Simiduia agarivorans SA1 = DSM 21679: one gene and its partner. The protein of the gene in region 2 interacts with the protein of the main gene of each other region in a pairwise test. Links are inferred from orthologs where the notes say so. Each region holds a gene or a part of one and is shown on either strand. Other genes may lie near its edges.

Region 1 (4,866 bases), 3.7 Mb from region 2 along the record:
GAGGGCTTTGAGCCGCTCGTTGTCTGAGGCCAGCGAGAGCTGCTGGGCCAGTATGTGGGAATAGGCCCGCACCAGATCGGTCTGGGTCACCACCCCAACCAGATCACCGGCAGCGTTCAGCACCGGCAGGTGGCGGATCGCCTTTTCCATGCACTTATCCAGCGCCGTCTGCAGGCCATCGGTATCCATGACTGCCACCAAATGCCGGCTCATGACATCACACACCCGACCCAAATGCGCCAGATTCAGGTTGTCCTGATCAATCAGGTAATCAATGTGATTGACCAGATCGCGCTCGGTGATAATGCCGGCCAGTTCCGCGCCGCGCATCACCATGAGACAGGAAATGCCTTCCTCCCGGACCCGCCGGTAAGCCAGCACCAAGGGCTCTTCAGGCGCAATGCGGGCCACATTACGGGACATCAGTTGCGCAATGGGAATATGGTTTAGCAAAGCCTGCTGGTTAATGGGTGAGCTCCTTGCGTCTGAACACCTGACCGCCGCAGCCCTCGCAAGCCAACAACGCCCGCGCAACATCCAGCGCGGCGTCCTGACCGCAACCGGCACAGGCCAGGTGAACGCCTCCGGGCTTTTCGCCGGCCACCATCACCTCGGCCGAATGGCCCAGGCATAAACTCAGGTGCAACCATTCCGCCCGGAACGGATCAGCCGCACTGAGCATCCAGGCGCCGGCCCGCTGTTCCAGGGTATTGATGTCCTGTGCCAGCCCCGACAAATAGCGACCGGCCGCATGCGCATCATCGGACAACCAGGCCCGGACCAAAGACGCTTCATCTTTGACCATGTCTTCGGCCGCCAGCTCCAGCTTCACAAAGCCTTCCACGCCCTGGTTGAGGGCCTGTTGCCAGTGGTCTTCCTGAGCTGATTCTCTCTTCTGTGCCATTCTCGCCACCTCCCGGCCAAATGGGCTCTGCTGCATACCAATCCCGTGCGCGAAGCCCTATAATTGCCCGCTTTGCTCTAATCACACAGTTAAGTATAGGCCCATCGTGACAACTCATCTGCCACTGACAGAACATTACCATCCGGACCAGATTGAAGCCGCCACCCAGACCTTCTGGGAAACCGAGAAGAGCTTCGTGGTCACTGAAGACAGCAGCCGGGAAAAGTTCTACTGCCTATCCATGTTCCCCTACCCCAGCGGCAAGCTGCACATGGGCCATGTGCGCAACTACACCATTTCGGACGTGATTGCCCGTTACCAGCGCATGCAAGGCAAAAACGTATTGCACCCCATGGGTTGGGATGCCTTCGGCCTGCCAGCCGAAAATGCGGCAATCAAACACAACACCGCTCCCGCAGCCTGGACCTATTCCAATACCGATTACATGCGCGGCCAACTCAAGCGCCTGGGCTTTGGTTTCGATTGGAGCCGCGAAGTCACCACCTGCAAGCCGGATTACTACAAGTGGGAGCAGTGGTTTTTCACCCGCCTGATCGAAAAAGGCCTGGCCTACAAAAAAGTCTCTTCGGTGAACTGGTGCCCGAACGACATGACCGTGCTGGCCAACGAGCAGGTCATCGACGGCTGCTGCTGGCGTTGCGACTCGAAAGTGGAGCGCAAAGAGATTCCCCAGTGGTTTATCAAAATCACCGATTACGCCGAGCAATTGCTGAACGATCTGGACCAGCTGGACGAATGGCCCGAGCAGGTGCGCACCATGCAGCGCAACTGGATCGGCAAGAGCCAGGGCGTGGAGATGACTTTCGAGCTGGAAGCCCCGGTGGGCGAACACACGGCATTTGATGTCTACACCACCCGCCCCGACACCTTAATGGGCGTCACTTATGTGAGCCTGGCGGCCGAACACCCGATCAGTAAAAAGCTGGCGGAAAACAACGCAGCACTCGCCGCCTTTATCGCCGAATGCAAAATTCAGTCGGTGTCCGAAGCCGACATGGCCACCATGGACAAAAAGGGTTTCGATACCGGCATCAAAGCCCTGCACCCGCTCACCGGTAAGCCGGTGGCCGTGTGGGTGGCCAACTATGTGTTGATGGATTACGGCTCGGGCGCGGTGATGGCGGTGCCGGCACACGACCAGCGCGATTTTGAATTTGCCCAGAAATACGGTCTGGCCATCGAGCAGGTAATCGACGGCGAAGGCGATCTGACCAAGGCCGCTATTACTGAAAAAGGCAAACTGATCAATTCCGGCGAATTTGACGGCCTCGAATTCCAGGCCGCCTTCGACGCCATTGCCGCCAAACTGCAACAGGAAAACAAAGGCCGTATCACCACCAATTTCCGTTTGCGCGACTGGGGTGTATCCCGCCAGCGCTACTGGGGCGCCCCGATTCCCGTGCTGTACCTCAACGGCGGCAAGGAAATTCCGGTGCCTGCATCGCGCCTGCCGGTCTTGCTGCCTGAAGAGGTGGTCATGGATGGCGTACATTCGCCCATCAAAAAAGACGAGCAGTGGCGCAAAACCGAATTCGATGGTCAGGCGGCCGAACACGAAACGGATACGTTCGACACCTTCATGGAGTCATCCTGGTATTACGCCCGTTATACCTGCGCCAATTTCGATGGCGGCATGATCGACAAAGCCGCCGCCGACTACTGGCTGCCGGTGGATCAATACGTGGGCGGCATTGAGCACGCCATCCTGCACCTGTTGTACGCGCGCTTTTTCCACAAGCTGATGCGCGACGAAGGCCTGGTGAGCGGCGATGAGCCATTCAAGCGTTTACTGTGCCAGGGCATGGTGCTGAAAGACGGCACCAAGATGTCCAAGTCCAAAGGCAACACCGTTGACCCGCAGGAGTTAATCGACCAGTACGGCGCCGATACCGTGCGCCTGTTCACCATGTTTGCCGCACCGCCCGAGCAATCACTGGAATGGAATGACGCGGGCGTAGAAGGCGCACACCGGTTCTTGCGTAAACTCTGGAAAGCGGTTCACGCCCACCAGCAGGCCGGCACAGCGCCCGAACTGAAGGTGGACAGTTTAACCGGGCCGCAAAAAGACCTGCGCCGCAAAACCCACGAAACCATCGCCAAGGTGAGCGACGATTACGGCCGTCGCCAGACGTTCAACACCGCCATTGCCGCGGTGATGGAATTGCTCAATGACGTCACCCGCTTTGAACGCAAAGACGACCAGGACCTGGCGGTGGAGCGCGAAGCCCTGCTGGCAGCCGTACAGCTGCTGGCGCCTATCGTCCCGCACATCTGCCATACCTTGTGGGCAGGCCTGGGGCGCGGTGACAATTTGTTGGATGCCGGCTGGCCGCAACTGGATGAAGCGGCGTTAGTGAAAAGTGAATTGGAACTGGTGGTACAGATCAACGGCAAGGTGCGCGCCAAAATTACCGTCGCCGCCGACGCCGACAACGACACCATTATTGCGCTGGCCAAATCCAACGACAATGTGCAGAAGTTCCTGGACGGCGTTGAAATAAAAATGTGCAAAGTGGTCCCGGGCAAACTGGTGACCTTTGCGGTGAAGTAATCAAGGAAATAAAACCATGAGGCTACTGCGGTATACAGTTGTTGCCATATCCCTGTTACTCGCTGCCTGCGGCTGGCACCTGAAAGGCGCAATTGATGTGCCCGACAACTTCACCGCACTCAAAATTCAGGGCGCCTCCGGTGCCCTGGAAGATGAACTGCACGCGCAGCTGGCCGCCAACGGTATCAATACGCGCCCCGAAGGCAATTCGGGTTTTTATACGCTTGCTCTCGGTCGCGAAATTAACGAAAGGCGCACCGCCGCGCTGGGCGCGGATGCGGTGGTCGCCGAGTACGAATACCTGAAAGCCATTCAGTTTGAATTGCGGGATCCGGATAATCGCCTGATTGGCAAGCCCACAACGGCGGAAATCGCACGCGCGGTCAGTTACAATGCCAATAGCGTGCTGAGCTCCACCGGCGAGGGCACTCTGGTACAAACCGAAATGACCCGCGAACTTGCCTCGCAAATCATCCGCCGCCTGAGTTTTATGATCGAACAAAGTCCCGATGGCCAAGCTGCGCGCTGAGCAATTGGCTGCGGCCGCCAGCAAAAGCCTGGCGCCCATCTACATCATCAGTGGTGACGAGCCGCTCTTGGTGCAGGAAGCCTGTGACACCTTGCGCCAATCCGCTCGCCAACAGGGCTATACCGAACGCGAGCGCTATCACGCCGACAAAAGCTTCGACTGGGGTCAGCTGCACGCCAGTGCGGCAAGCCTGTCGTTGTTTGCCGAAAAGAAAATTATCGAGTTGCACATCACCGGTGGCAAACCCGGCACTGAAGGTGGAAAAGCCTTGCAGGAGTATGCGGCACGCCCGGCAGACGACAACCTGCTGCTTATTGTGCTGCCAAAAATTGATCGCAACACCCAAAAGGCCAAATGGTTTTCCGCGCTGGAACAGGCGGGGGTTTTCATTCAGATCTGGCCGATCAATGGCGCCCAATTACATCAATGGCTGGACCAACGGCTCAGTGCGGCAGGCCTGAGTGCGGACAGAAGCGCCATCGACATGTTGGCAACCCGCATCGAAGGCAATTTACTGGCGGCGGCGCAGGAAATCGAAAAACTGAAACTACTGGCAACCGATGGCCGGGTGGATTCACAGTTACTGGCCAATGTGGTGGCCAATTCCGCCCGCTACGATATTTTCGGGCTGGTGGACAAAGCCCTGTTGGGCGATGTTCAGGCAGCAGTACGCAACCTGCAGGGCCTGAAAGGCGAAGGCACGGAACCCCTCGCTATTTTGTGGGCACTCACGCGCGATATCCGGTCGTTATTGCAAGTGGCTGCGGGCACCGCCAGTGGCAGCAACTTCGACTGGGCATGCAAACAGGCCGGCGTGTGGGATTCCAAAAAGTCCATCGTCAGCGCCGCGCTGCGCCGCCT
Region 2 (3,928 bases):
GCGCCAGGGTGTGGTCGGCAAAGGTACTGCCCTGCCAGACGCAGTGTCCTCCGGTGTAAAACACCGACGGGCCGGTCAGTTGCAGTTCGGCCTGCAGGGCGTCGGCAGCAAAGGGCGGACGGCCACTGGCAAACGCGGTCATCACGCCGCGCTGGTGCAGCGTGGCAATAGCCTTTCGGGTCGCAGGCTGCAGCTGCCCTTCGCGATCCAGCAAGGTGCCGTCGATATCAAAAAACACCAGGCGTATATCATCCGCCAGCGGGGTGCCGGCGGGCAGTGAGTCCAGCGCAATGGCCATAGGTCAGATTTGCAACCCGCCCTCGTGGCTCCACTCGCACCGCACAGAGATGCCCCCGCTGCCGGGGGCGTGATAGCTGCCGTTAGCCTCCCAGGTAAAGGTGTGGGTACCAGACAGTTCGGTTTCCAGGTGAACAGTGGCACTGACCCAGTACATGCGGGACAGCAGGTCTTCAAATTTCGCCAGCCATTGCTCCCACTCGTATTCCACCGCTTTGTAGGAGGCGCCGAAGTGCATTACATCGGTGTGGTAGAGGTTGTGCACGTCGGTCACGGGCAGGGAAAACATATCGCGGCACAAAAATGGCCAATCGTCCGCTTCAGGCAATGACATCATGGCACGGGCATTGACCTTGCGCCGTTGCTGGTCCCCAAGCGAACCGCTCACATCCTTGATGCACCCGTAGACGATGGATTCCTGATCGTTATGCATGACCTGTTTCCTGAAACTATTGCCCGAACTCTACCGCATATCCGGCACTGCCAACAACGACCGGGTTGCGCTTTTGCCAGTCGTCACCAGAACCAGCCACCCGACTCCAGATCTTCCCGGCAGCGGTTCAGCTGCGCCTGATAGGTCGCAGCCCGGGAGGACACTTTTTTGGCCACGTTTTTCAACCATTGTTTGTCACGGTAAGTGCGCCGGTTAAACCCGCCATGCCCCTCGTGATAGGCCAGGTACAGGTGGTAGGTATCGTTGGACTTTATCTTTGAGAGCCGCCCGCTCTGGTAGTTGTACCAGCCGATAAAATCGATGGCATCGGCAAAGTCATCGCGCGACGACCAGCTGTTGCCGCTGTTGTGCTGGTACCATTCCCAGGTTTCATCTTTGGCTTGCGAGTAGCCGTAGGCGCTGCTTTTGCGCGGACCGGGGATTACCCACAGGATTTTGGTACGGGGCGGTTTGGCCTTGGCCACAAAACGGCTTTCCTGATGCATCATGGCCATCATGGTCGGGATGGGCGATTTCCAGCGTTTTTCCGCTTTTTTGGCATCCTCATACCAATCGTCTTTTTCCTCAAAAATATCGCACAGATTGTCGGGGTTACTGGGCGGCGACGTGGCGCAACCCGAGGCCAGTATGACCGCCAACACCAATGCCGTGTGTTTTATCAGCGCCTGCCAACCAATCACGCCCCCGCCTCCCACTGAGTCAATTGATCCAGAAATGCCTGCTCATCCAGCACCGGAATACCCAACCCCTGCGCTTTGGTGAGCTTGGAGCCGGCCCCGGGCCCCGCCACCAGGCAGTGAGTTTTGGCCGACACACTGCCCGCCACCTTGGCGCCAAGCGCCAGCAATTTGTCCTTGGCCTGATCGCGCGTCATCTGCTCCAGCGTGCCAGTCAGCACCCAGGTCTGTCCGGCCAAGGGCAATGCGTCGCGTGCCGCGGGCTCGGTTTCAGCCCATTCAAACCCCACGGCAATGAGTTGCTGGATTTGCTCGCGGTGTTTTTCCGATTCAAAAAATTGCCGGATGCTCGCAGCCGATACCGGGCCAATATCCGGCACCGCCAACAGCGCGTCTTCGGAAGCGGTCATAATGGCCTCGAGCCCACCAAAATGCTGCGCCAGTGTGCGCGCGGTGGTCTCCCCCACTTCACGGATACCCAGCCCGAACAAAAATTTGGCCAGTGTGGTTTTTTTGCTGGCTTCCAGCGCGGCCAGAAGATTCTGCGCCGACTTCTCCCCCATGCGCTCCAGCCCCACCAGCTGTGCTTCGGTCAGAGAAAACAGATCGGCGACAGAGCTGATCAGCCCCTCATCCACCAGCTGCTCCACCAGCTTATCGCCCAACCCATCCACATCCATGGCTTTGCGCGAGGCAAAATGTTTAATGCCTTCTTTGACCTGGGCCGCACACAAAAGCCCGCCCGTACAACGCACGGCTGCCTCACCCTCAACCTGTGCCACCGGGGATTGGCACACAGGGCAGTTTTCCGGGAACTGCACCGGACGGGCATCCGCAGGCCGTTTGCTGGTAATCACCGATACCACCTGCGGAATCACGTCACCGGCGCGGCGCACAATCACCGTATCGCCCACCATCACACCCAGCCGCTCTATTTCATCGCGGTTGTGCAGGGTGGCATTGGACACGGTCACGCCGCCCACGAATACGGGCTGTAGACGCGCTACCGGCGTAATGCTGCCAGTACGACCCACCTGGAATTCAACTTCCAGCAATTGCGTCATTTCTTCCTGGGCGGGGAATTTATGCGCAATTGCCCAGCGTGGTGCGCGCGCCACAAATCCCAGCTGATTTTGCAATTGCCGGCTATTGACCTTGAAAACTATCCCGTCGATGTCATAGGGCAACGCCGCGCGTTTTTCGCCCAGGCGCGCAAAGTAAGCCAGGCAAGCATCGATACCGCTCACCGCAGCCATTTCGCGATTGATCAGAAACCCCCAACGCTGGAGTTGTTGCAATACATCCGTGTGTCGATCGGGAATATTCCCGCCTTCCACCACACCAATGTTGTAACAACAGAACTCCAGTGGCCGCGATGCGGTAATGCGCGCATCGAGCTGACGTAAACTGCCCGCCGCCGCATTGCGCGGGTTCACAAAGACTTTTTCACCGGCCGCACGGGCTTTTTCGTTGAGCGCCTCAAAGCCGGCTTTGGGCATGTAGATTTCGCCGCGCACTTCCAGCAGTGCAGGGAAATCACCGCCCATGAGCTTGAGCGGTACCGAGCCGATGGTGCGCACATTGGCAGTAATGTCCTCCCCTACCGAGCCATCGCCGCGCGTCGCGGCCTGGACCAGCAAACCGTTTTCGTACATCAGGCTGACGGCAATGCCGTCTAGCTTGGGCTCACAGGCAAACTCGATGGGTTCGGCGGACTTCAGCAAGCTTTGCAATCGCTTGTTGAAATCGCGCATATCCTCTTCGTTGAAGGCGTTGTCCAGGCTCAGCATCGGCAACTTGTGTTGCACTTGCGAAAACGCGGCCATCGGTTGCGCCCCGACCCGCTGGCTGGGGGAGTCAGCCGTGATCCAGTCCGGGTGTTCCGCTTCTATCGCCTGCAATTGTTGCATCAACCGATCGTATTCACTGTCCGGCAATTGCGGATCATCCAATACGTAATAACGGTAGCTGTGGTAATTCAGCGCTTGCTTGAGCTCTTCGTAGGTTTGTTTTTGGTCTGACATGAAGTTCCAGCGTTGTCGGTTATTTTATTTTCAGCGCCTGTAAAAAAGCCCGGTATTACCGGGCTTTATCGTCGCGCCTCAAGCCCGCGCCAGTTCCAGCTGGCGCTTGCGCTCGTATTCCGTCACCCGCGCCCGGTTGTGTTCCACCGTTTGTTGCGTGAGGGTCGATTGTTGTTCATCTTTCAGGTCGCCTTCCAGCGCTTCGGCAATCGCACGCGCAGTGGTCACCATGGCATCAAAGGCCGCAATCGCAGAGCCTTCCATGGGCAGCGTCATAAACATGCTGAGGCCGGGGGTTTCCAGCTCGTCAAATTTCTGCAAATCGAATACGCCGGGCTGCACCATATTCACCAGGCTGAACTGAATCGGGCCTTCGCCGTCTTCATCCTGATGATAATGAAAAATCTTGCGAGAGCCGAACCGCAGTCCAGCGCCAAGAATCGCATCTTTCACGGCGGGGCCGGCGAAAACTTCAC

What was found. Proteins that work in one complex are often made in the same cells at the same time.
Region 1: the proteins of ligA (region 2) and leuS interact in binary tests that used the Escherichia coli proteins (3 or more experiments, as listed by UniProt). The link is inferred for Simiduia agarivorans SA1 = DSM 21679 from one-to-one orthologs.

What each region holds. Positions count from the first base shown.
Region 1 is NC_018868.3:3,803,643-3,808,508, reverse strand. Bases 725-3,752 are described here. They hold leuS (leucine--tRNA ligase), read left to right. Parts: upstream 725-1,028; coding sequence 1,029-3,476; downstream 3,477-3,752. Other genes in these bases: M5M_RS16960 (LPS-assembly lipoprotein LptE), read left to right, coding at 3,493-3,752; M5M_RS19725 (zinc ribbon-containing protein), read right to left, coding at 725-904. In the rest of the region: M5M_RS19730 (GGDEF domain-containing protein), read right to left, coding at 1-423; more of M5M_RS19725, read right to left, coding at 464-724; more of M5M_RS16960, read left to right, coding at 3,753-4,005; holA (DNA polymerase III subunit delta), read left to right, coding at 3,986-4,866.
Region 2 is NC_018868.3:73,296-77,223, reverse strand. What follows is about bases 941-3,928. They hold ligA (NAD-dependent DNA ligase LigA), read right to left. Parts: upstream 3,453-3,928; coding sequence 1,428-3,452; downstream 941-1,427. Other genes in these bases: zipA (cell division protein ZipA), read right to left, coding at 3,531-3,928; M5M_RS00340 (transglycosylase SLT domain-containing protein), read right to left, coding at 941-1,431. Also shown: M5M_RS00350 (HAD family hydrolase), read right to left, coding at 1-298; M5M_RS00345 (hypothetical protein), read right to left, coding at 302-730; more of M5M_RS00340, read right to left, coding at 814-940. UniProt on the Escherichia coli protein: DNA ligase that catalyzes the formation of phosphodiester linkages between 5'-phosphoryl and 3'-hydroxyl groups in double-stranded DNA using NAD as a coenzyme and as the energy source for the reaction.